Regions from separate parts of the Pseudomonas sp. NPDC096950 genome, predicted to be linked through region 1. Evidence: predicted binding sites of a transcription regulator. Region 1 holds the regulator's gene; each other region holds the start of a gene.

Region 1 (7,141 bases):
TCCTCGGCCTGGACGTCTGGGAGCACGCCTATTACCTGCGTTATCAAAACCGTCGTCCGGAATACATCAACGCGTTCTACAACGTGATCAATTGGCCTGAAGTCGCGGCGCGCTATCAGGCTGCGCTGGTTTAAGTCATCTATAAAAACAATCCAAGGCTGACTATGGGCACTGAAACACTGGCGATCGGCAGCGGACGAATGTTTCGTTACGCGTTGGGATCGCTGTTACTGCTGGCGGGTATGACGTTGTTGGGTGCCCAGGGATTGGCATGGCTGGACCTGGAGCCGAAGCTGCTGCGCGCGCTGCAAGGCGGGGCGATTTGCGCCTTGGGTACAGCGCTGGGCGCGGTGCCGGTGCTGGTGATTCGGCGCATGCCCCAGGCGCTCAGCGATACCTTGCTCGGTTTCGGTGCCGGGGTAATGCTCGCGGCGACGGCGTTTTCGTTGATCGTGCCGGGCATTTCCGCGGCGGAAAGCCTGGGGCTGACGCCTTGGGCGGCTAGCGGTCTGATCAGCTTCGGCATCATGCTCGGCGCGTTCGGGCTGTTTCTGGTGGACCGTAAAGTCTCTGGAGCAAGCCCGGAAATGCTGGTCGGCACGCTGGAACGGCCAGTGATTCCGCCGCGAATCTGGCTGTTTGTCTTCGCCATCATCGCCCACAACATTCCCGAGGGCATGGCGGTCGGGGTATCGGCGGGTGGCGGCATGCCGGACGCCGACAGTCTGGCCATGGGCATCGCCTTGCAGGATGTGCCCGAAGGACTGGTGATTGCGTTGGTGTTGGCCGGGGCGGGGATGTCGCGGGTCAAGGCGTTCCTGATCGGTGCGGCATCAGGGTTGGTGGAGCCGGTGTTCGCGCTGTTGTGTGCGTGGCTGGTGAGCCTGGCTGAATTGCTGTTGCCGTTGGGTCTGGCGCTGGCGGCCGGGGCAATGCTGCTGGTGGTGACCCATGAAGTCATCCCGGAGTCGCGACGCAATGGTCACGACAAACTGGCCAGCCTGGGGTTGTTGATGGGGTTTTGCTTGATGATGGTGATGGATACGGCACTCGCCTAGCGAGTGCTTAACCGCCTTCGCCGAAGTAGTCGTTGATCAAATCCACCAATGCCTGCAAGGCTTCGTCAGCCTGCTCACCTTCGGTTTTCAGGTGAATGATGGTGCCCTTGCCGGCCGCGAGCATCATCATGGCCATGATGCTTTTACCGTCGACCATGGACTCGGGATTGCGTCCGACCCGGATCGTGCAATCCTTGAACTCACCGGCAACGCCAACGAATTTCGCGGAAGCCCGGGCGTGCAGGCCCAGCTTGTTGATGATTTCAATTTCCAGAGCAGGCATCGCGTTGTGAATCCTTTAGCTGAGGTCGCGGTGGCGAACCTGGACGTTCTTCAGGGATTGTTGCAGAGCTTGGCCCAGACGTTCGGTCAGGTAGACGGAGCGGTGATGACCGCCGGTGCAGCCAATGGCAATGGTGACGTAGGCACGGTTGCTGGCGGCGAAGCGGGGCAGCCACTTGAACAGGTAGTTGTAGATGTCCTGGAACATCTCTTCGACGTCCGGTTGTGCCGCGAGGTACTCGGCCACCGGTTGATCGAGTCCGGATTGTGCGCGCAGCTCCGGTTTCCAGTAGGGATTAGGCAGGCAGCGCACGTCGAATACCACGTCGGCATCCACCGGCATGCCACGCTTGAATCCGAAAGACTCCACCAGGAACGCAGTGCCGGGCTCCGGCTGGTTCAGCAGGCGCAACTTGATGGTGTCGCGCAGCTGGTACAGGTTCAGGTTGGTGGTGTTGACCTTGAGGTCGGCCAGGTCGGCAATCGGACCCAGCAGCTGGGTTTCGTCCTCGATCGCCTCGGCCAGTGAGCGATTGGCATTGCTCAGCGGGTGACGGCGACGGGTTTCCGAAAAACGCTTGAGCAGGGTTTCTTCATCGGCGTCCAGGTACAGCACATCGCACTGGATATGCCGGCTGCGGACTTCTTCAAGTAATTCGGGAAAGCGCGAGAGGTGGCTGGGCAGGTTGCGCGCGTCGATAGACACGGCGACCAGCGGTTGTGCCAGCTCGGTATGAATCAGGGCGCGTTCGGCCAGCTCCGGCAACAAGCCGGCGGGCAGGTTGTCGATGCAGTAGTAGCCGTTGTCCTCAAGGACATCGAGCGCGGTGCTTTTACCGGAGCCGGAACGGCCACTGACAATGATCAGGCGCATGATTAGTGACCGTTTTGCTCGTCCAGGACAACCTGATACAAGGCTTCGTTGCTCGGGGCGCTGCGCAGTTTTTCGCGCACTTCCTTGCGATCGAGCATGCTGGCGATCTGGCGCAGCAACTCCAGGTGCGCATCGGTGGCGGCTTGCGGGACGAGCAGGACAAACAGCAAGTCAACCGGGGCGCCATCGATGGCGTCGAAATCGATAGGTGCATCAAGGTGCATCAGAGCGCTGATCGGCGAGTTGCAACCCTTGAGGCGACAGTGAGGGATGGCGATGCCGTTGCCAAAACCGGTGGAACCGAGTTTTTCACGGGCAATCAGAGCCTCGAAGACATCTTGCATCTCCAGATCCGGCACTTCCCGGGCGATCAGGTTGGCAATTTGCTCGAGGGCTTTCTTTTTACTGCCGCCCGGCACGTTCACGAGGGAACGGCCGGGGGTCAGGATGTTTTCAAGTCGGATCATGGGTTGGGAGTGTTAACGACCGGTCGCGCCCTGGAGGAGGCTCTGGGTCTTTTCCTTATGCTTTTTGAGTTGTTTATCCAGCTTGTCGGTGAGTGAGTCGATCGCCGCGTACATATCGGTATGTTCCGCGTTGGCGACCACTTCACTGCCGGGAATATGCAGGGTGGCTTCGATTTTCTGCTTCAGCTTCTCGACCGTCATCGTCACCTGCACGTTGGTGATCTTGTCGAAATGCCGCTCTAATCGCTCGAGCTTTTCGCCGATGTAGGCGCGCAGGGGTTCGGTCACTTCCAGTTGGTGTCCACTGATGTTGACTTGCATACAGCTTCTCCTTCGTTGCCAGTGCATAAAGCGGCAGGTAGAGGTACCTGCCACTGGAACGCTGTGCTGTGGCTTACATCAACCGCTTGCGTTCGCTCGAAGGCGCGATCCCTAAGGACTCGCGGTACTTGGCGACGGTGCGGCGAGCCACCTGAATGCCTTGTGCCTCCAGTAAACCAGCGATCTTGCTGTCACTCAACGGCTTTTTCTGATTTTCCGCGGCAACCAGTTTTTTGATGATCGCGCGGATCGCTGTGGACGAGCATTCACCGCCTTCAGAGGTGCTGACATGGCTGGAGAAAAAGTATTTCAGCTCATATATGCCCCGAGGGGTATGCATGAACTTCTGGGTGGTTACCCGTGAAATCGTCGATTCGTGCATGCCCACCGCTTCGGCGATGTCATGCAGGACCAGCGGCTTCATCGCTTCGTCGCCGTATTCCAGGAAGCCGCGCTGATGCTCGACGATCTGGGTGGCTACTTTCATCAGGGTTTCGTTGCGGCTTTGCAGGCTCTTGATGAACCAGCGGGCTTCCTGCAACTGGTTGCGCATGAAGGTGTTGTCGGCGCTGGTGTCGGCGCGGCGTACGAAACCGGCGTACTGGGCGTTGACCCGCAGCCGTGGCACCGACTCCTGGTTCAACTCCACCAGCCAGCGTTCGTTGTCCTTGCGCACGATCACGTCGGGAACGACATATTCGGCTTCGCTGGACTCGATTTGCGAGCCCGGACGCGGGTTCAGGCTCTGGACCAGCTCGATGACCTGGCGCAGTTCATCTTCCTTGAGCTTCATGCGGCGCATCAACTGGCTGTAGTCGCGGCTGCCGAGCAGGTCGATGTAATCGGTGACCAGGCGCTTGGCCTCGGCCAGCCAAGGCGTCTTGGCGGGCAGTTGGCGCAATTGCAGCAACAGGCATTCGCCCAGGTTGCGGGCGCCGATGCCGGCCGGTTCGAATTGCTGGATGCGGTGCAGGACGGCTTCGATTTCGTCCAGTTCGATGTCCAGTTCCGGATCGAACGCTTCAAGGATTTCCTCGAGGGTTTCGTCCAGGTAGCCCTGATTGTTGATGCAATCGATCAGGGTCACGGCGATCAGGCGATCGGTGTCGGACATCGGCGCCAGGTTCAGTTGCCACAGCAGGTGGCTTTGCAGGCTTTCGCCAGCGGATGTGCGGGTGGTGAAATCCCACTCGTCGTCATCGTTGCTCGGCAGGCTGCTGGCGCTGGTCTGGTAGACGTCTTCCCACGCGGTGTCGACGGGCAGTTCGTTGGGAATGCGCTCGTTCCAGTCGCCTTCCTCGAGGTTGTCCACCGTCGGGGCGGTTTCCTGGTAGGAGGGTTCCGAAACATCGGCGTTGGGTTGCTGTTCGGCTTTGTCGGCCAAGGGGTCGGCGTTATCGAAGTCGTCGCCTTCTTCCTGGCGTTCGAGCATCGGATTGGACTCCAGGGCCTCCTGGATTTCCTGTTGCAGGTCCAGGGTCGACAATTGGAGCAGGCGGATGGCCTGTTGCAGCTGAGGTGTCATCGTCAGCTGCTGGCCCATTCTCAAGACTAGCGATGGTTTCATGGCAGGGGCTTAACACCTTATTCGCCGGCGCGCATGCGCCATCCACTACAGGGCGCCGGAGCGCCAAACTTAAGCAAATTATATGCCCGAAACCGCAGCGTTTGCCTAGAGCGCTGTAACAATAAAAAACTATTGATTTTTTATCGAGACAAGCGCTCTGCCAACCAGCCAGACACCTCAGTGCTTAAAGGCGGAACTCATGGCCCAGATACACTTCCTTGACCAGTTCGTTGGCCAGGATGGTGGCAGAGTCACCTTCGGCGATCAGTTGGCCATCGTTGACGATGTAGGCGGTTTCGCAGATATCCAGGGTTTCACGGACGTTGTGGTCGGTGATCAGCACGCCAATGCCCTTGGCCTTGAGGTGATGGATGATCTGCTTGATGTCGCCTACCGAAATCGGGTCCACACCGGCGAATGGTTCGTCGAGCAGGATGAATTTCGGATTGGTCGCCAGTGCGCGGGCGATTTCCACCCGGCGGCGTTCGCCACCGGACAGGCTCATGCCCAGGTTGTCGCGGATATGGCTGATGTGGAATTCCTGCAGCAGGCTTTCCAGCTCCTTGCGACGACCGGCCTTGTCGAGTTCCTTGCGGGTCTCGAGGATGGCCATGATGTTGTCGGCCACCGACAGTTTGCGGAAGATCGACGCTTCTTGCGGAAGATAGCCGATACCGGCCTTGGCACGACCGTGCATCGGCTGGTGGCTGACGTCCAGGTCATCGATCAGCACGCGACCCTGATCGGCCTGTACCAGGCCGACGATCATGTAGAAACAGGTGGTCTTGCCGGCGCCGTTCGGGCCCAACAGGCCGACGATCTGACCGCTGTCGATGGACAGGCTGACATCACGCACGACCTGGCGGCTCTTGTAGCTCTTGGCCAGATGCTGAGCTTTCAGAGTTGCCATTAATTGGCCTTTTTCTGGTCGGTTTTCGGCTTCGGCTGGATCACCATGTCGATGCGCGGACGCGCCTCGGTAACCTTGTTGCCCGTGGCACGACCGGCGCTGGCCAGCTTCTTGACCGTGTCGTAGACGATTTTCTCGCCCTGGGTGGTGTTGTTGTCCTTGTCGACAACCTTGGCCTTATCGATCAGCACGACGCGGTTTTGCGCGGCGTGGTACTGGATCGTCACGCCCCAGCCCTGAACAGGCTTGGTGTCGCCAGCGGTCTGCAGTTGCTCGAAGTAGGCGAGGTTGCCCACCGAGGTCACCACATCGATGTCGCCGGTCGGGGTGCGGGTGATGGTCACGGTGTTGCCGGTGACCTTCATCGAACCCTGGGTAATGATCACGTCACCTTTATAGGTGGCAACGCCATTCTTGTCGTCCAGTTGGGCATCGTCGGCCTGAATGCGGATAGGCTGCTCTTGATCGTTCGGCAGAGCCCAGGCGCTCACGCTTCCCAGTGCTGCGCCCAGACTGAGCAAAATAGGGAGAGTTTTAACGAGCCTCATACTGTCCTCTTACGTTCGATAGCAGGTGTATCCTGCTTTCTTTCAAATACGCTTTCATTCCGTTGCCAGTCGATACACCGCCAGCGCCGTCGATTCTAACGGGTTGATCGGTCTGCGCATATTGCTGCTGCGGGAACACCGTCATGCGGGTACTGGTAACAATCAATTCACGGTTCTGTTCATCGGTGCGTGCGATACGTACCGAGTCGATCAGCTCAACCTGAGTACCGTCTGCGTTCACTTCGCCGCGCAAACTGGTGACATGCCACGGGAATTCAGTGCCGCGGTACATATTCAGGTCGGGGTTGGTCAGCAACGACACGTCGGTCGCCTTCAGGTGCTCGACCTTGTCGGACGTCAGGTCATATTGCAGGCCGCCGTCGGGCAGGTACTGAACGCTGTGGGCGTTGAGTGCGTAATAGTCAATCGCGCTTTCATCGACCTTGACGACCGGCTTGTCGAGGAAGCGTTCCGGGCTGATGTTCCAGTAGCCGACCGCGGCGAATATCGCAGCGATGCAACCGAACAGCACGAATCTGCGAAACTTTTTGCTCAGAATAAACATAGTAGGCTCACAAGTACGCGGCGTTGGCCGCATCTAGACGGCCCTGGGCGCGCAGGATCAGTTCGCAGAATTCGCGGGCGGCACCTTCACCACCACGGGCCTGGGTCACACCGTGGGCGTGTTCGCGCACAAAACTGGCTGCATTGGCCACCGCCATGCCCAGGCCGACGCGGCGAATCACCGGCAGGTCCGGCAGATCGTCACCGAGGTAGGCAACCTGTTCATAGCTTAGGTTGAGTTGGCCAAGAAGCTCGTCAAGGACCACGAGTTTGTCTTCGCGACCCTGGTACAGGTGTGGAATGCCGAGGTTTTTCGCTCGACGTTCGACCACCGGGGTTTTACGGCCGCTGATGATAGCTGTCTGCACGCCGGCTGCCATCAACATCTTGATGCCCTGGCCGTCGAGGGTGCTGAAAGTCTTGAATTCACTGCCGTCTTCGAGGAAATACAGGCGCCCGTCGGTGAGGACGCCGTCGACGTCGAAAACCGCCAGTTTGATGTGCTTGCCGCGTTGCAGCAGGTCGTCGCTCATTACATTACTCCTGCACG
Region 2 (7,141 bases), on a different contig from region 1:
AATCCATGAAAGATAAGCCCCAGGTCCCCGCCCTACAGCCCGACGAATCTCCTTCCGAAAGCCTTGAGGCGGCGGCGATTGCCGCGTACCTGGAGGCTCATCCGGATTTCTTCGTCGAGCACGAAGAACTGCTCCCGGCCTTGCGCATTCCCCACCAGCGCGGCGATACCGTGTCCCTGGTGGAACGCCAGATGACCATCCTGCGAGATCGCAACATCGAGTTGCGGCATCGCCTGTCGCACCTGATGGACGTGGCGCGGGACAATGATCGCCTGTTCGACAAGACCCGCCGCCTGATTCTCGCGCTGATGGACGCCACCAGCCTTGAAGACGTGGTGATCAGCGTCGAAGACAGCCTGCGCCAGGACTTCCAGGTGCCTTTCGTCAGCCTCATCCTGCTGGGCGACAACCCCATGCCGGTGGGTCGCTGGGCTACGCATGCCGAAGCGCAAACCGCCATCGGTGGCCTGCTCTCGGAAGACAAAAGCGTCAGCGGCAGCCTGCGTGAGCACGAACTGGACTTCCTGTTCGGCGAAGAGCAACGCAAGCAGATCGGTTCCACGGCCGTCGTCGCCATCAGCCATCAAGGCATTCACGGCGTCCTGGCCATCGCCAGCCGTGATCCGCAGCACTACAAGAGCTCGGTGGGCACGCTGTTCCTGAGCTACATCGCCGAAGTCATGGGCCGCGTGCTGCCACGGGTCAACAATTCCCTGCGCTCGGTACGCTGATCGTGGAACGACAACTGGACGCTTACTGCGAACACCTGCGCAGTGAGCGGCAAGTGTCGCCCCACACGCTGTACGCCTACCGCCGCGACCTCGACAAAGTGCTGGGCTGGTGCGTCAAACAGAACATCAGCAGCTGGGCCGCGCTGGATATCCAGCGCCTGCGCAGCCTGATCGCACGCCTGCACTCACAAGGCCAATCGTCCCGTAGCCTGGCGCGATTACTGTCGGCGGTGCGCGGGCTCTATCACTACCTGAATCGCGAAGGCCTGTGCGATCACGACCCGGCCAACGGCCTGGCGCCGCCCAAAGGTGAGCGTCGCCTGCCGAAAACCCTCGACACCGACCGCGCATTGCAACTGTTGGAAGGTGCCGTCGAGGATGACTTTCTGGCCCGTCGGGATCAGGCGATTCTGGAGCTGTTTTATTCCTCGGGCTTACGGCTTTCCGAGCTGACCGGGCTGAATATGGACCAACTCGACCTCGCCGACGGCATGGTCCAAGTGCTCGGCAAGGGCAGCAAGACTCGCCTGCTGCCGGTCGGCAAAAAGGCTCGAGAAGCGCTGGAACTGTGGCTGCCACTGCGCGCCATGACCAACCCGGCGGACGACGCGGTCTTCGTCAGCCAGCAAGGCCGACGCCTCGGCCCACGGGCGATTCAGGTGCGGGTCAAAGCCGCCGGCGAACGCGAACTCGGGCAAAACCTGCACCCGCACATGCTGCGGCACTCCTTCGCCAGCCACTTGCTGGAATCCTCGCAGGACCTGCGCGCAGTGCAGGAACTGCTTGGCCACTCGGACATCAAGACCACCCAGATCTACACCCACCTGGACTTCCAGCACCTGGCAACGGTCTACGACAGCGCCCATCCGCGGGCCAAACGAATCAAAGGCGATGAGTCATGAGAATCCAGTTGATCACCTTCGACCTCGACGACACCCTGTGGGATACCGCCCCGGTGATCATCAGCGCCGAGGCCACCCTGCGCGAATGGCTGACCGAGCATGCACCGAACCTGGGCGCGGTGCCGGTGGAGCATTTGTGGGCCATCCGTGAGCGGGTGCTGAACAACGAACCGGGACTCAAGCACCGCATCAGCGCTTTGCGCCGGCGTGTGCTGTTCCATGCGCTGGAAGAAGCCGGTTACGATCACGCCGAGGCTTCGGACCTGGCGGATCAGAGCTTCGAAGTGTTTTTGCACGCCCGGCATCAATTGCAAATCTTCCCGGAAGTACAGCCGACCCTGGAAACCCTGGCCAACCATTACGCCCTCGGCGTGGTCACCAATGGCAACGCCGATGTGCGTCGCCTGGGGCTGGCGGATTACTTCAAGTTCGCGCTGTGCGCCGAAGACATCGGCATCGCCAAGCCTGATGCGCGGCTGTTCCACGAGGCCTTGCAGCGTGGCGGTGCGACGGCCGAGACGGCGGTGCACATTGGCGATCATCCCGGTGATGACATTGCCGGCGCCCAACAGGCAGGCTTGCGCGCGATCTGGTTCAACCCGACAGGCAAGGCCTGGGAAGCGGATCGCTTGCCGGATGCGGAGATTAGTAGCCTGACAGATTTGCCGGCATTGCTGGCGCGCTGGAACGCCGCTTCCGCCTGACCCAAAACCCTGTGGGTGTGTAACACCCTGTGGGAGCGGGCTTGCTCGCGAAGAGGCCGTATCCGTCAACATTGATATCGACTGATACACCGCTTTCGCGAGCAAGCCCGCTCCCACAGGGGTTGTGTTGCACAGGCCACTTTTATTACGCCCATGAAAAAGCCCGCAGCGACGGCGGGCTTTTTCAGCAAGCAAGCCAGTAGCAGGCGCTTAGATAGGCCGGCTGCCGTACTTGTTGTCAGGCTTCTTGGGCGGATCGGCGACCACATTGGCCTCCACTTCCTGCACCTTGCCACCTTTGGCCAGGAACTCTTCCATGGCCTTGGCCAGGGCGTCGCGCTCCTTGTTCTTGGCTTCGACGCTCGGCAGCTCATCGACTGACACAGCAGCCTTGGCCTTGCCTTTGGCGGTCGGAACCGGCGCATCACCACCGTCGTCGTCAGCAACGTCTTCCGCTGCTGCTTCCAAGCCTTCTTCGGCCTCGTCTTCGTCACCTACTTCGAGGTCGTCGTTTTCCAGATCATCGTCGCTCATGTTCTACCTCATGACTTGCGAAAAGCAGATTAGTTATAGCCCAGCTTCGCCATCTGTCGAAGGCCGCCGGAAAAAAATCAACAGCCGCTGGCAACCAGCGACTTATGCCTCTTCACCGTGCACGGTGGCGAGGACTTTACGGGCACCGCCAAAATCACGGTGCTCGCCCAGATAAACGCCTTGCCAGGTCCCCAACGCCAGTCGGCCTGCCGAAATCGGCAAACTAAGCTGACAGCCAAGCACGCTGGCCTTGAAGTGCGCCGGGAGGTCGTCCAGGCCTTCGTCGTTATGCTCATAGCCGTCTGTTCCTTGTGGGATCAGACGATTGAAAAATCGTTCGAAGTCGCGACGTACCGCCGGATCGGCGTTTTCGTTGATGGTCAACGACGCCGAGGTATGCTGCAGCCACAAATGCAACAGACCGACCCGACACGCCTTGAGTTCAGGCAGGCCGGCGAGTAACTCGTCCGTTACCAGATGAAAGCCCCGTGGCCTCGCCCGCAGGGTAATCAGAGTCTGTTGCCACATACAGTTCTCCGCACGTTCGGGGCGCATTCTAGCGCGCTCTGGGAAAAAACAAAGGCCCTAATATTCCTGCATTGCTGTAAGTTTTTCGCCCCAGAAAAACGCTCGCCGTAAACACGACATAAGCCGTAGGAAAAAACCTTTCAGCTACCTCGTTAATGACAAATCCCGGACAAAAAAATGCCCGGCGAGCCGGGCAAGTTTTTTTCTGCGCGTCTTACAAGTTGTAGCCGCGTTCGTTGTGTTGTGCCAGATCGAGGCCAACCGCTTCTTCTTCCTCGGTCACACGCAGACCCATGACGGCGTCGAGGACCTTGAGAATGATGAAGGTGACGATCGCGGTGTAGATCACCGTGAAGCCCACGCCTTTGGTTTGAATCCAGACTTGTGCGGCGATGTCGGTCACGGTGCCGAAGCCACCCAGGGACGGTGCAGCGAACACACCGGTCAGGATCGCGCCGAGGATACCGCCGATACCGTGCACGCCAAAGGCATCCAGGGAGTCGTCATAGCCGAGTTTGCGCTTCAGGGTGGTGGCGCAGAAGAAGCACACCACGCCAGCCGCCAGGCCGATGACCAGTGCACCCATCGGGCCCACGGTGCCCGCGGCCGGGGTGATTGCCACCAGACCGGCGACCACACCCGAAGCGATACCCAATGCACTTGGTTTGCCGTGGGTGATCCACTCGGCGAACATCCAGCCCAGTGCAGCGGCGGCGGTTGCGATCTGGGTCACCAGCATCGCCATACCGGCGGTGCCGTTGGCTGCAGCGGCGGAACCGGCGTTGAAGCCGAACCAGCCGACCCACAGCATGGCCGCGCCCATCAGGGTGTAACCGAGGTTATGCGGTGCCATCGGGGTGGTCGGGAAGCCTTTGCGCTTGCCCAGCACCAGGCAGCAGATCAGACCGGCCACACCGGCGTTGATGTGCACCACGGTGCCGCCCGCGAAGTCCAGCACGCCCCAGTCCCACAACAGGCCGCCGTTACCGGACCAGACCATGTGCGCAATCGGTGCGTAAACCAGGGTGAACCAGATGCCCATGAACACCAGCATCGCGGAGAACTTCATCCGCTCGGCGAAGGCACCGACGATCAGCGCCGGGGTGATGATGGCGAAGGTCATCTGGAAGGTCACGAACACTGCTTCAGGAAACAGCGCGGCCGGACCGGTCAGGCTGGCTGGCGTGATGCCGGCGAGGAACGCCTTGCCCATGCCGCCGAAGAACGAGTTGAAGTTGACGACGCCCTGCTCCATGCCCGTGGTGTCGAACGCAACGCTGTAGCCATAAATGACCCACAGGATGCTGATCAGACCGGTAATGGCGAAGCACTGCATCATCACGGAAAGAATGTTTTTGGAGCGAACCATGCCGCCGTAGAACAGCGCGAGGCCGGGAATGGTCATGAACAGCACGAGGGCTGTCGAGGTCAACATCCAGGCGGTATCGCCGGAATTGAGGACTGGGGCCGCCACTTCGTCTGCCGCCATAGCCAGGCTGGGCATTACGAGGGACAACAGGGCTCCTAGCCCTGCGAATTTACGCAGAGTCATATTGTTTTCTCCTGGGGCGTTGGGTTTGTGGCGGCTTAGATTGCGTCGGTATCGGTTTCGCCGGTACGGATGCGAATCGCCTGTTCCAGATTGACCACGAAGATCTTGCCGTCACCGATCTTGCCGGTGTTGGCTGCCTTGGTTATCGCCTCGATAACCCGGTCAAGATCCTTGTCGTCAATGGCGACATCAATCTTCACCTTGGGCAGAAAATCGACCACGTACTCCGCGCCGCGATACAGCTCGGTGTGACCCTTCTGCCGACCGAAGCCTTTGACCTCAGTTACGGTAATGCCCTGCACGCCGATCTCGGACAACGACTCGCGTACATCGTCCAGCTTGAACGGCTTGATGATGGCAGTGACTAGCTTCATGAAAACTCTCTCCCGAATTGGTGGACTTGCCCCAGGAAAACAAACCCGTCTCAAGTCTAAGCGCAGTGCCTGGCTTTGTAACGCATCGTCGGCCTAACCTGCCCGTCCGACGCCAGCTAACCACTCCGTACGAAACTTCCCCGTTCCGCGTGGCGCACTGCATTCGTCACAGCGACTGCATCAGTGCATGGGTCACTAGCGACTAAGCAGAAAGCTTGCCATCTCGCCAAAACCCACTGAATTCAATCCTTTGGCCGCTGCTGCAAGCCACTTCCCACATCTGCCGATGACATTACGCACAACAACAGTGCGCGGCCGTCCGTCCGCCTGCGCGAAAAGCGTGCATCCCTGCCTGCGGATTTGACTATAGACACTGCGTGATACACTGCCCGCCATTGTTTCCAGGACCTTTCCCATGCTCGCGCCAAAAGACTTCCTCGACGCCCTGAGCGGCACCGCCTCCCGCCTCTTCAGCGGCGAAACCCCGTTGCCGAAAAGCGAAATCGAAAGCCAGTTCAAAGCCCTGCTGCAGAGCGGCTTCAGCAAGCTGGATCTGGTGAGCCGGGAAGAGTTTGATAGTCAGATGGTTGTGTTGGCGCGCACTCGGGCACGGTTGGAGAGCCTTGAGGCGAAGGTGGCGGAGCTGGAAGCGAAGCTCAACCCGCCAGTCGAGTAACACACTCTCTTCTATGTGAAATGCGATCCCCTGTGGGAGCGGGCTTGCTCGCGAATAGCGTCACCTCGGTCTCCCAGCCCTCCCACACTGGAAAGACCACCCCCTGTAGGAGCTGCCGAAGGCTGCGATCTTTTGATCCTATGCCCCGCAAAAATCTCGGCAACGTCCTACAAAGATCACACCGCCGTCCGATAGCGTCGCAAAGCCCCGGCTCCTAAGCTCATCCTCAGCTGAATATTCAGCACTGGGTTTGGCGACCTGGATAGCATCCAAACGCATCGTGACCACGTTCGAACAAGGGATTTTTCCCCATCTCGAATTATGGCGGCTGTGCGTGGGAGACCTTCGTGTCTGCCGGTTTTGCGGATGCACCGGTTCGCCAACCCGCGCACAGCTGCCACCCTCTTCGTTTGGCGACGATCAGAGGCAGTTTTCTTTATTCGCATCCGAGAACTGCACCATGCACGAAAACTATCTAATCCCTCACGTCTTCACCCGCCACAAACTCCACCTCCACACCCTGCTGTTGGAAAACCAGGCCTGGTTTAGCGCCCGAGATCTAGGCCGTCTATTGCGCCTTTTCCTCGACGAACGCGCCGTCCGAAAACTCGACCCTGACCAACACCAAACCGTGCAAATGCTCATGCACGGCACCATCGAAAACACCCTGCTAATCAGCGAATCCGGCGTCTACGCCCTGCTGATCTACCACTACTGCCCCGAATACCGAGGCCTGCGCGAATGGCTGACCCACGACGTGGTGCCAGCCCTCAGAGACGCCCAGCAACCGACCTCGACCGAACGCCCGATATTGAGCCTGCTGAACTGGCCAGAGATGTCGTTGAGCTTGCTGCACTGGAATAACCAGCCGTGGATTCGGTTACAGGATGTGCCGCATATGCTGTTGGAGGGTGAACAGCCACGGCGTGCGGTGAATGCGCCTTGGTGGAAGCGTGCTTCCCGAATGCTCCAGGCATTCTGAACGACACAAAAAACCCCACGCTTGCGGCGTGGGGTTCGTTCTAGAGCAGAGAATCAGGCGCAGTGCGCAAGACGCTCAACCTGATCCCGAATCGCAGCCCCCCGTTCAATTTCGGCTTTGCGCAAATCGTAAGTCGATTGCAGGTTCAGCCAAAACTC
Region 3 (7,141 bases), on a different contig from region 1:
GCCCACCGCCCGCAGCAGGCGTTCGGCCAGTTCCTGCCACTGCGCCAGTGACAGCGGCCCTGTCCGGTCCTGCAATTGCGCCAGGGTCGAGCCCGAATATTCACGCATCACGTAGTACAAATGCTGACGCTGACTGGCGGCATGCACTTCAGGAAAATGCCGCCCGGCCACGCGTTTGAGAAACCATTCCTCCGACAGCAAGGCCTGCCCGGCCAGATGATCGTCGTGCAGATGCCCGGGCAAGGTTTTCAGCAGCCAAGCCTGTTGCTGTGCATCTCGCACCCGGTAAAGCAACGATTGCTGGCTCTGGGCAAGGACACCCTCGACCTGCCACCCTTCGAAGAACTGCCCCGGTTTCAGGGTGGGTGGCAACGGCCATTGCTGCAAATGGATCAACGCATCGCCGATGCTGGTTTCACCCAGGGCATCGACCCGCACCAGCAGGGCGCTGGCGTTGTCCTGGCTGCCGGCCAGGTGCGCGGCGTTAACCAAGGTTTGCGCGGCGCTCTGTAGGTCAGGTTGATCACGCAAGATCCCGGCAATCGCGGTATCGCCCAACACCGCCCAGACCCCGTCGCTGAGCAGCACGAAACGCTCATCGAGGCGCAATTCACCGTCCAGGAAATCCAGCACCAGGTGTTGATCGAGCCCCAGCGCCCGTTTCAACACATGTTGCATACCCGGCTGATCCCAGACGTGATCCTCGCTGACCCGCTGCAACTGATCGGCGTGCCAGCGATACACCCGGCAATCGCCGACATGGGCCAGGGTAAAACGCCTGCCGCGCATGACCAAAGCGCTGACCGTGGTCAGCAGCGGTTGCCCACCGCCATTGGCCTGCAGCCAGCGATTCTGCGCGGACAGCAGGCGATCCAGCGCCTGGGCCACGCCCCAGGTTTCCGGGGTGGCGTAGTAATCCAGCGCCAGCGCCTGCAAGGTCGAACGGGCAGCGAGGCCGCCATCGGCGCATTGGCTGACGCCGTCGGCGATGGCGAACAGGTAACCCTTGCTCGCCGCCAGCGCCGGGGCCGGGGTCACCAGGCGCAAGGCGTCCTGGTTTTCCTCGCGCGGGCCGATGGCGCTGGCTTCGGCGAAACTCAGTTGCAGGCTCATTGACGACGCCTCAGACCCGAGCGGCCGTCATCGCTGCCGAACCCCAAGTGGTTCTCCAACGACGTTTCACGCCGTGCAGGCCGAACCAGGCAAGCACGCCCAGGCTGGCGAACAGCCACAGGGCCATTTGATAGCTGCCTGTGCTTTGCTTGATCGCGCCCATGCCCGCCGCGAGGGCGAAGCCACCAATGCCGCCCGCCATGCCGATCAAACCGGTCATCACGCCGATCTCCCGACGAAAACGTTGCGGCACCAGTTGGAAAACCGCGCCGTTACCCGCCCCCAAACCGAGCATGGTGCAGACGAAAAGGGCCAGCGCCGCGTAGGAACTTGGCAAGTTGAAACCCACCGCCGCGATGCAGATCGCCGCCACCGTATACATCCCGAGCAAGGTGCGGATGCCGCCGAATCGATCCGCCAGGGCGCCACCCAACGGACGCATCAGACTGCCGCCGAACACGCAGGCGGCGGTGTAGTAACCGGCGGTGACCGGGCTCAGGCCATATTGGTCGTTGAAGTAGCCGGGCAGGGCGCTGGCCAGGCCGATAAAGCCACCGAACGTCACGCTGTAGAAAAACATGAACCACCAGCTGTCGCGGTCACCCAGGGCCTTGAGGTAATCGGCCATGGACTTGGCTTTCGGCCGTTCCGGCGCGTTTTTAGCCAGCCAGGCGAAGACGATCAGGGTCAGGATCAGCGGGATCAGGGCGAAGCCGAAGACGTTGCTCCAGCCGAACGATGCGGCCAATACCGGGGCGATCAGCGCGGCGAGGACCGTGCCCGAGTTACCGGCGCCGGCGATGCCCATTGCCTTGCCTTGGTGCTGCGGCGGATACCATTGCGACGCCAGCGGCAGGGCCACGGCGAAGGATGCGCCGGCCATACCGAGGAACAGCCCCAGCACCAGCGCCTGTTCGTAGCTGTGGATCCCGAGTTTCCAGGCGCCGAACAGCGCGCTGATGACGATCACCTGGCCGATGATCCCGGCGGTTTTTGGCGACAGACGATCGGCCAGCAAGCCCATGGCAAAGCGCAATACCGCGCCGGCCAGAATCGGCGTGGCCACCACCATCCCGCGCTGTTGCGTGGTCAGGTGCAGGTCGGCGGCAATTTGCACCGCCAGCGGGCCGAGCAGGTACCAGACCATGAAGCTCAGGTCGAAATAGAGGAAAGCCGCGAACAAGGTCGGGGCATGGCCGGATTTCCAGAAGCTTGAATTCATCGCGCACCTCAGCTGTTAAGCGTCTCGAGAAGGAGTCATGAGCTTGCAGGTGGGGCGCCGCAACGGCCGCACCACCGGCCCCGTTCTCCGGGGCCAAAACAAAAAAACGCCGCCACCGGATCCGCCATGGGGCGAACGAGGTGAGCGACGTCTTTGTCGTAGGTGGGGCAACCGCCGTTGGTTACCTGTGTGGATTACTTAGCCAGATTTGTGCCAACCAGGAGTCCGAGTCGCGGCCATTCGCGAGCAAGCCCGCTCCCACAGGGGAATGCATTTCAAATGTGGGAGCGGGCTTGCTCGCGAAAGCGCCCTCAGAGACTCCACAGGAATTCAGCCGAGCAACTCACTCATGGCAATAATCTGCTCCGCCACCTGAATCAACTTCTGCTGGCGGCTCATGGCCTGGCGGCGCATCAGGGTGTAGGCCTCTTCCTCGTTGCAGTCCTTCATCTTCATCAACAGCCCCTTGGCCAGCTCGATGCGCTTGCGCTCGGCCAATTGCTGGTCCCGCGCATGGAGTTGAGCGCGCAAGGCCTGGTCGCTTTCAAACCGCGCCATGGCCACGTCGAGAATCGGCTGCAAACGTTGTGCGTGAATACCTTCGACGATGTAGGCACTGACCCCGGACTTGATCGCCTGACGCATCACGCCGGGATCATGTTCGTCGGTAAACATCACAATCGGACGGGGCTGGTCGCGGGTCACCAGCACCACTTGCTCCATCACATCGCGGCTGGGTGACTCGGTATCGATCAGGATCACGTCCGGGCGCACCGTTTCGACGCGCGCGGGCAGGTCGATGGTCAGGCCGGACTCGTCGATCACCTCGAACCCGGCTTCGGTCAGGGCGGCTTTCAGTCGGCCGACTTTCTTCGCGGTGTCGTTGATCAGCAGGATGCGCAACATAGGGGCGGGCTCCTGTCAGCGGCTGGCCAATCGGTGGGAGCTGTCGCTCATGGCGTGAAGCTTGAAACCACGGGCATAGCCGGCCGGGTCCGAGCCGTCCCAGACTTTACCGTCGATCAACTGGCTGCTGCGCATTTCCTGACCCCAGGCGGCAACGCCCACTGCCGTCGCGGCCTCACGGTATAAGTCGAGTTGCTGGACTTTGCGGGCGACGCCGAGGTAATCCGGGTCTTCGCGCAACAAGCCCCAGCGGCGGAACTGTGTCATGAACCACATGCCGTCGGACAGATACGGCAGATTGACCTCGCCACCGCCATGGAAACGCAAGGCGTGCGGGTCTTGCCAGCGATTGCCCAGGCCATCGGCGTAATCCCCCAGCAATCGCGGTTCGATGCTCTCCACAGGCGCATCGAGGTACTCGGGCGCGCTCAACAGTTGCGCGGTGCTGCGGCGGTTTTCCTGGCTGTCTTCGATAAAGCGGCTGGCTTCGAGGATCGCCATCACCAGCGCCCGGGCAGTGTTGGGGTATTGCTCGACAAAGGCGCGGGTGCAGCCGAGGACTTTTTCCGGGTGATCGGGCCAGATGCTCTGGGTCGTTGCCAAAGTGAAACCGAGGTTCTGATCGACGGCGCTGGCGCACCATGGCTCGCCGACGCAGAAACCGTCGATGCGCCCGGCCTGCAGGTGCGCCACCATTTGCGGCGGCGGCACCACCACGCTATCGACATCGTGCAACGGATGAATGCCCTGGCTCGCCAGCCAGTAATACAGCCACATGGCGTGGGTGCCGGTCGGGAAGGTCTGGGCGAAGGTCAGTTTTGGGCGAGTTTGGTGCACGCACAGGTGAAGTGCTTCAGGACTGGTCACCCCCTGGGCCTGCAAACCGTGGGACAGGTTGATGCTCTGGCCGTTCTGGTTCAGGCCCATCAGTACCGCCATGCCCGTGGGCGCAACGCCGCCGATGCCCAGGTGCACCGCATAAATCAGGCCGTAGAGACTGTGGGCGGCGTCGAGTTCGCCGCTGACCAGTTTGTCCCGCAGGTTGGCCCAGGACGATTGGCGCTTGAGGTTCAGGGTCAGGCCATAGGGTTGGGCGAAGCCCTGGGTGGCGGCGACCACCACCGAGGCGCAGTCAGTCAGGGCCATGAAGCCGATATTGATCGCGGACTTTTCCGGGGCATCGCTGCCGTTGACCCAGGCCAGCGGGCCGACTGTGGTTTCATTCATCGATAAACACCTTGCAAAAAAAAACGTCGTCCCAGGTCCCCGCGCGAGCAGAACCGGGTGACGACGCCATTGTCCGTCGACTCATCCCGTCGTTGGCATGAGTGCTGATGCCTATACCGGTGCAAGGCATATGCCATCGAACGCTGATTTGTGTGTGCGCCTCGCTTGCGACCCCGATGCCCGGCTATAATCGCCGCCTCATTTCGCCGCCATCCGAGTCAAACCCGCCCATGTACACCCTGGCCCGTCAGCTGTTGTTCAAACTTTCCCCGGAAACCTCCCACGATCTGTCCCTGGACCTGATCGGCGCGGGCGGGCGTTTGGGCCTCAACGGCTTGCTGTGCAAGGCACCGGCAAAAAAGCCGGTGAAGGTCATGGGCCTGGAGTTTCCGAACCCGGTGGGTCTGGCGGCGGGTCTGGACAAGAACGGCGCGGCCATCGACGGGTTTGCCCAGTTGGGTTTCGGCTTCGTTGAAATCGGCACCATTACTCCGCGTCCACAGCCTGGCAACCCGAAACCACGGATTTTCCGCTTGCCGGAAGCCGAGGCGATCATCAACCGCATGGGTTTCAACAACCTCGGCGTCGATCACCTGCTGGCTCGAGTCGCAGCCGCCAAGTACAAGGGCGTACTCGGCATCAACATCGGCAAGAACTTCGACACTCCGGTTGAACGAGCGGTGGACGATTACCTGATCTGCCTGGACAAGGTCTACGCCCACGCCAGCTATGTGACGGTCAACGTCAGCTCGCCGAACACCCCGGGCCTGCGTAGCCTGCAGTTCGGTGATTCGCTCAAGCAACTGCTCGCCGACCTGGCCCAGCGCCGCGCCGAACTGGCGTTGCGTCACGGCAAGCATGTGCCGCTGGCGATCAAGATCGCCCCGGACATGACCGACGAAGAAACTGCACAGGTCGCACAAGCGCTGATCGAAACCGGGATGGACGCGGTGATTGCCACCAACACCACCCTGAGCCGGGTTGGCGTCGAAGGCCTGGAACATGGTGACGAGGCGGGCGGTTTGTCCGGCGCGCCGGTTCGCGACAAGAGCACTCAGACCGTGAAGGTCCTGGCGGCAGGGTTGGCCGGCCGTTTGCCGATCATCGCCGTGGGTGGCATCACCGAAGGCAAGCACGCGGCTGAGAAAATCGCTGCGGGTGCGAGCCTGGTGCAGCTGTATTCGGGCTTCATCTATAAAGGGCCGGCGCTGATTCGTGAATCCGTCGACGCCATAGCCGCTTTGCGCTGAGCCCTTGTGGGAGCGGGCTTGCTCGCGAATGAGGTGTATCAGTCGACATCAACACTGAATGACACACCGCTTTCGCGAGCAAGCCCGCTCCCACAGTTGATTGGTGTGTGGTTCAAGATTTGAGCAGGCATAAAAAAGGGCACCTCGAAGGTGCCCCTGGGCCGGAGCCCGCCGTCCGGATGGGACGTGCGTGGTTAATGTGTTACGTAGTCAGATGATTGTGTTGCAGTGTCAGGCCCTTTGTTAGCCAACGGCGTGAAGTTCGTTGAGTCTATGGATTCCCGCAGTGCCGGTCATACCGTCCCAGTTGTCGCCGCGTCCTTCGCGCCAGCCGTTAATCCAGGCTTGGCGTACCGACGGTAGAGTAAATGGGCAAAGCTCACGGGATTTGCCACCAACGCCATATTGATATCCGCGCAAAAATGCTCTTTCCAACGGATCACGCTTAAGTCTTCTCATAGGGTGTTGCCCTCACTTGTTGACTGTTTTTATCGCGTCGACCTCAATCGAGGTCTGGCAGAAAAATTCTGCCGTTGGCGGCTCGCTGCCGGCGTCGCGAGCCAAGGTGTTGACGCCGTTGCGACGTCAACCTGTGTTGAGTTCTAACCAATGCGTCACATTGATGGAATGATCGTTTTGTCATAAGGACGTAACCATAAAGATGCTATGGCCATAAGTAACACGATGTTTGCTCCGTGTTTATTGGCCAAACCCCGGTATGATCAGCTCCGCGCTGTATGACGGGCTTCATCCTTTAGTGAGAATGACCCACGTTTACGCTGGGGTACTATTCGACGAAGGGTCGCTTTATGACATTTTGTTGCTTCAACTATTTTATCTGCCCTGGCATCTAAGCTCTTTTAACCGAGCAGTCAGGGTGGGACGGCACACCTTCGTGCCACGCGGGCGCTCTTTTAGAAAAGCGCCTGATTGAAAACCGGACCGGCAATGCGTTGTCGGTTCACTTAGCCAAAGGCTCTGAAATTCCAATGTCCGATCAATTCGAAATCTTCCTCACTTGCCCAAAAGGCCTTGAAGGCCTGCTCATCGAGGAAGCCGTCGGGCTTGGCCTTGAAGAAGCGCGTGAACACACTTCTGCCGTGCGCGGCATGGCTACCATGGAAACCGCTTATCGCCTGTGCCTGTGGTCGCGTCTGGCGAACCGGGTGCTGCTGGTGCTCAAGCGTTTCCCGATGAAAGACGCCGAAGACCTGTACCACGGCGTGCTCGACATCGAGTGGCAAGACCACATGCTCAATGACGGCACCCTGGCCGTCGAATTCAGCGGTCACGGCTCGGGCATCGACAACACCCACTTCGGCGCCTTGAAAGTAAAAGACGCCATCGTCGACAAACTGCGCACCCCGCAAGGCGACCGTCCGTCGATCGACAAGCTCAACCCGGACCTGCGCATTCACCTGCG

What was found. Region 1 encodes sigma-54, which starts transcription at its own class of promoters, with help from an activator protein. Its sites were predicted from a motif close to ANTGGCATNNANNTTGCTNT; they were not measured.
Positions count from the first base shown of each region.
Region 2: glnK (P-II family nitrogen regulator) is a predicted target of sigma-54. The motif match lies at 5,529-5,548, and genes of this name have one in related genera.
Region 3: ACIQY3_RS16575 (CmpA/NrtA family ABC transporter substrate-binding protein) is a predicted target of sigma-54. The motif match lies at 4,587-4,606, and genes of this name have one in related genera.

Region 1 covers NZ_JBIWEL010000011.1:88,971-96,111, forward strand. The annotation lists gene ACIQY3_RS18085 (superoxide dismutase) at 1-134, shown strand, start outside; gene ACIQY3_RS18090 (ZIP family metal transporter) at 165-1,058, shown strand; gene ACIQY3_RS18095 (HPr family phosphocarrier protein) at 1,066-1,341, opposite strand; gene rapZ (RNase adapter RapZ) at 1,357-2,214, opposite strand; gene ptsN (PTS IIA-like nitrogen regulatory protein PtsN) at 2,217-2,681, opposite strand; gene hpf (ribosome hibernation-promoting factor, HPF/YfiA family) at 2,694-3,002, opposite strand; gene ACIQY3_RS18115 (RNA polymerase factor sigma-54) at 3,076-4,569, opposite strand; gene lptB (LPS export ABC transporter ATP-binding protein) at 4,754-5,479, opposite strand; gene lptA (lipopolysaccharide transport periplasmic protein LptA) at 5,479-6,027, opposite strand; gene lptC (LPS export ABC transporter periplasmic protein LptC) at 6,014-6,586, opposite strand; gene ACIQY3_RS18135 (KdsC family phosphatase) at 6,600-7,124, opposite strand; gene ACIQY3_RS18140 (KpsF/GutQ family sugar-phosphate isomerase) at 7,124-7,141, opposite strand, start outside.
Region 2 covers NZ_JBIWEL010000017.1:99,552-106,692, reverse strand. The annotation lists gene ACIQY3_RS23530 (DUF484 family protein) at 6-731, shown strand; gene xerC (tyrosine recombinase XerC) at 734-1,633, shown strand; gene ACIQY3_RS23520 (HAD family hydrolase) at 1,630-2,337, shown strand; gene sutA (transcriptional regulator SutA) at 2,548-2,871, opposite strand; gene ACIQY3_RS23510 (secondary thiamine-phosphate synthase enzyme YjbQ) at 2,974-3,399, opposite strand; gene ACIQY3_RS23505 (ammonium transporter) at 3,614-4,951, opposite strand; gene glnK (P-II family nitrogen regulator) at 4,987-5,325, opposite strand; gene ACIQY3_RS23495 (accessory factor UbiK family protein) at 5,741-6,001, shown strand; gene ACIQY3_RS23490 (Bro-N domain-containing protein) at 6,462-6,983, shown strand; gene ACIQY3_RS23485 (HigA family addiction module antitoxin) at 7,037-7,141, opposite strand, start outside.
Region 3 covers NZ_JBIWEL010000009.1:176,495-183,635, forward strand. The annotation lists gene ACIQY3_RS16560 (protein kinase) at 1-1,113, opposite strand, end outside; gene ACIQY3_RS16565 (nitrate/nitrite transporter) at 1,124-2,335, opposite strand; gene ACIQY3_RS16570 (ANTAR domain-containing response regulator) at 2,666-3,241, opposite strand; gene ACIQY3_RS16575 (CmpA/NrtA family ABC transporter substrate-binding protein) at 3,257-4,468, opposite strand; gene ACIQY3_RS16580 (quinone-dependent dihydroorotate dehydrogenase) at 4,699-5,718, shown strand; gene rmf (ribosome modulation factor) at 5,962-6,177, opposite strand; gene rlmKL (bifunctional 23S rRNA (guanine(2069)-N(7))-methyltransferase RlmK/23S rRNA (guanine(2445)-N(2))-methyltransferase RlmL) at 6,708-7,141, shown strand, end outside.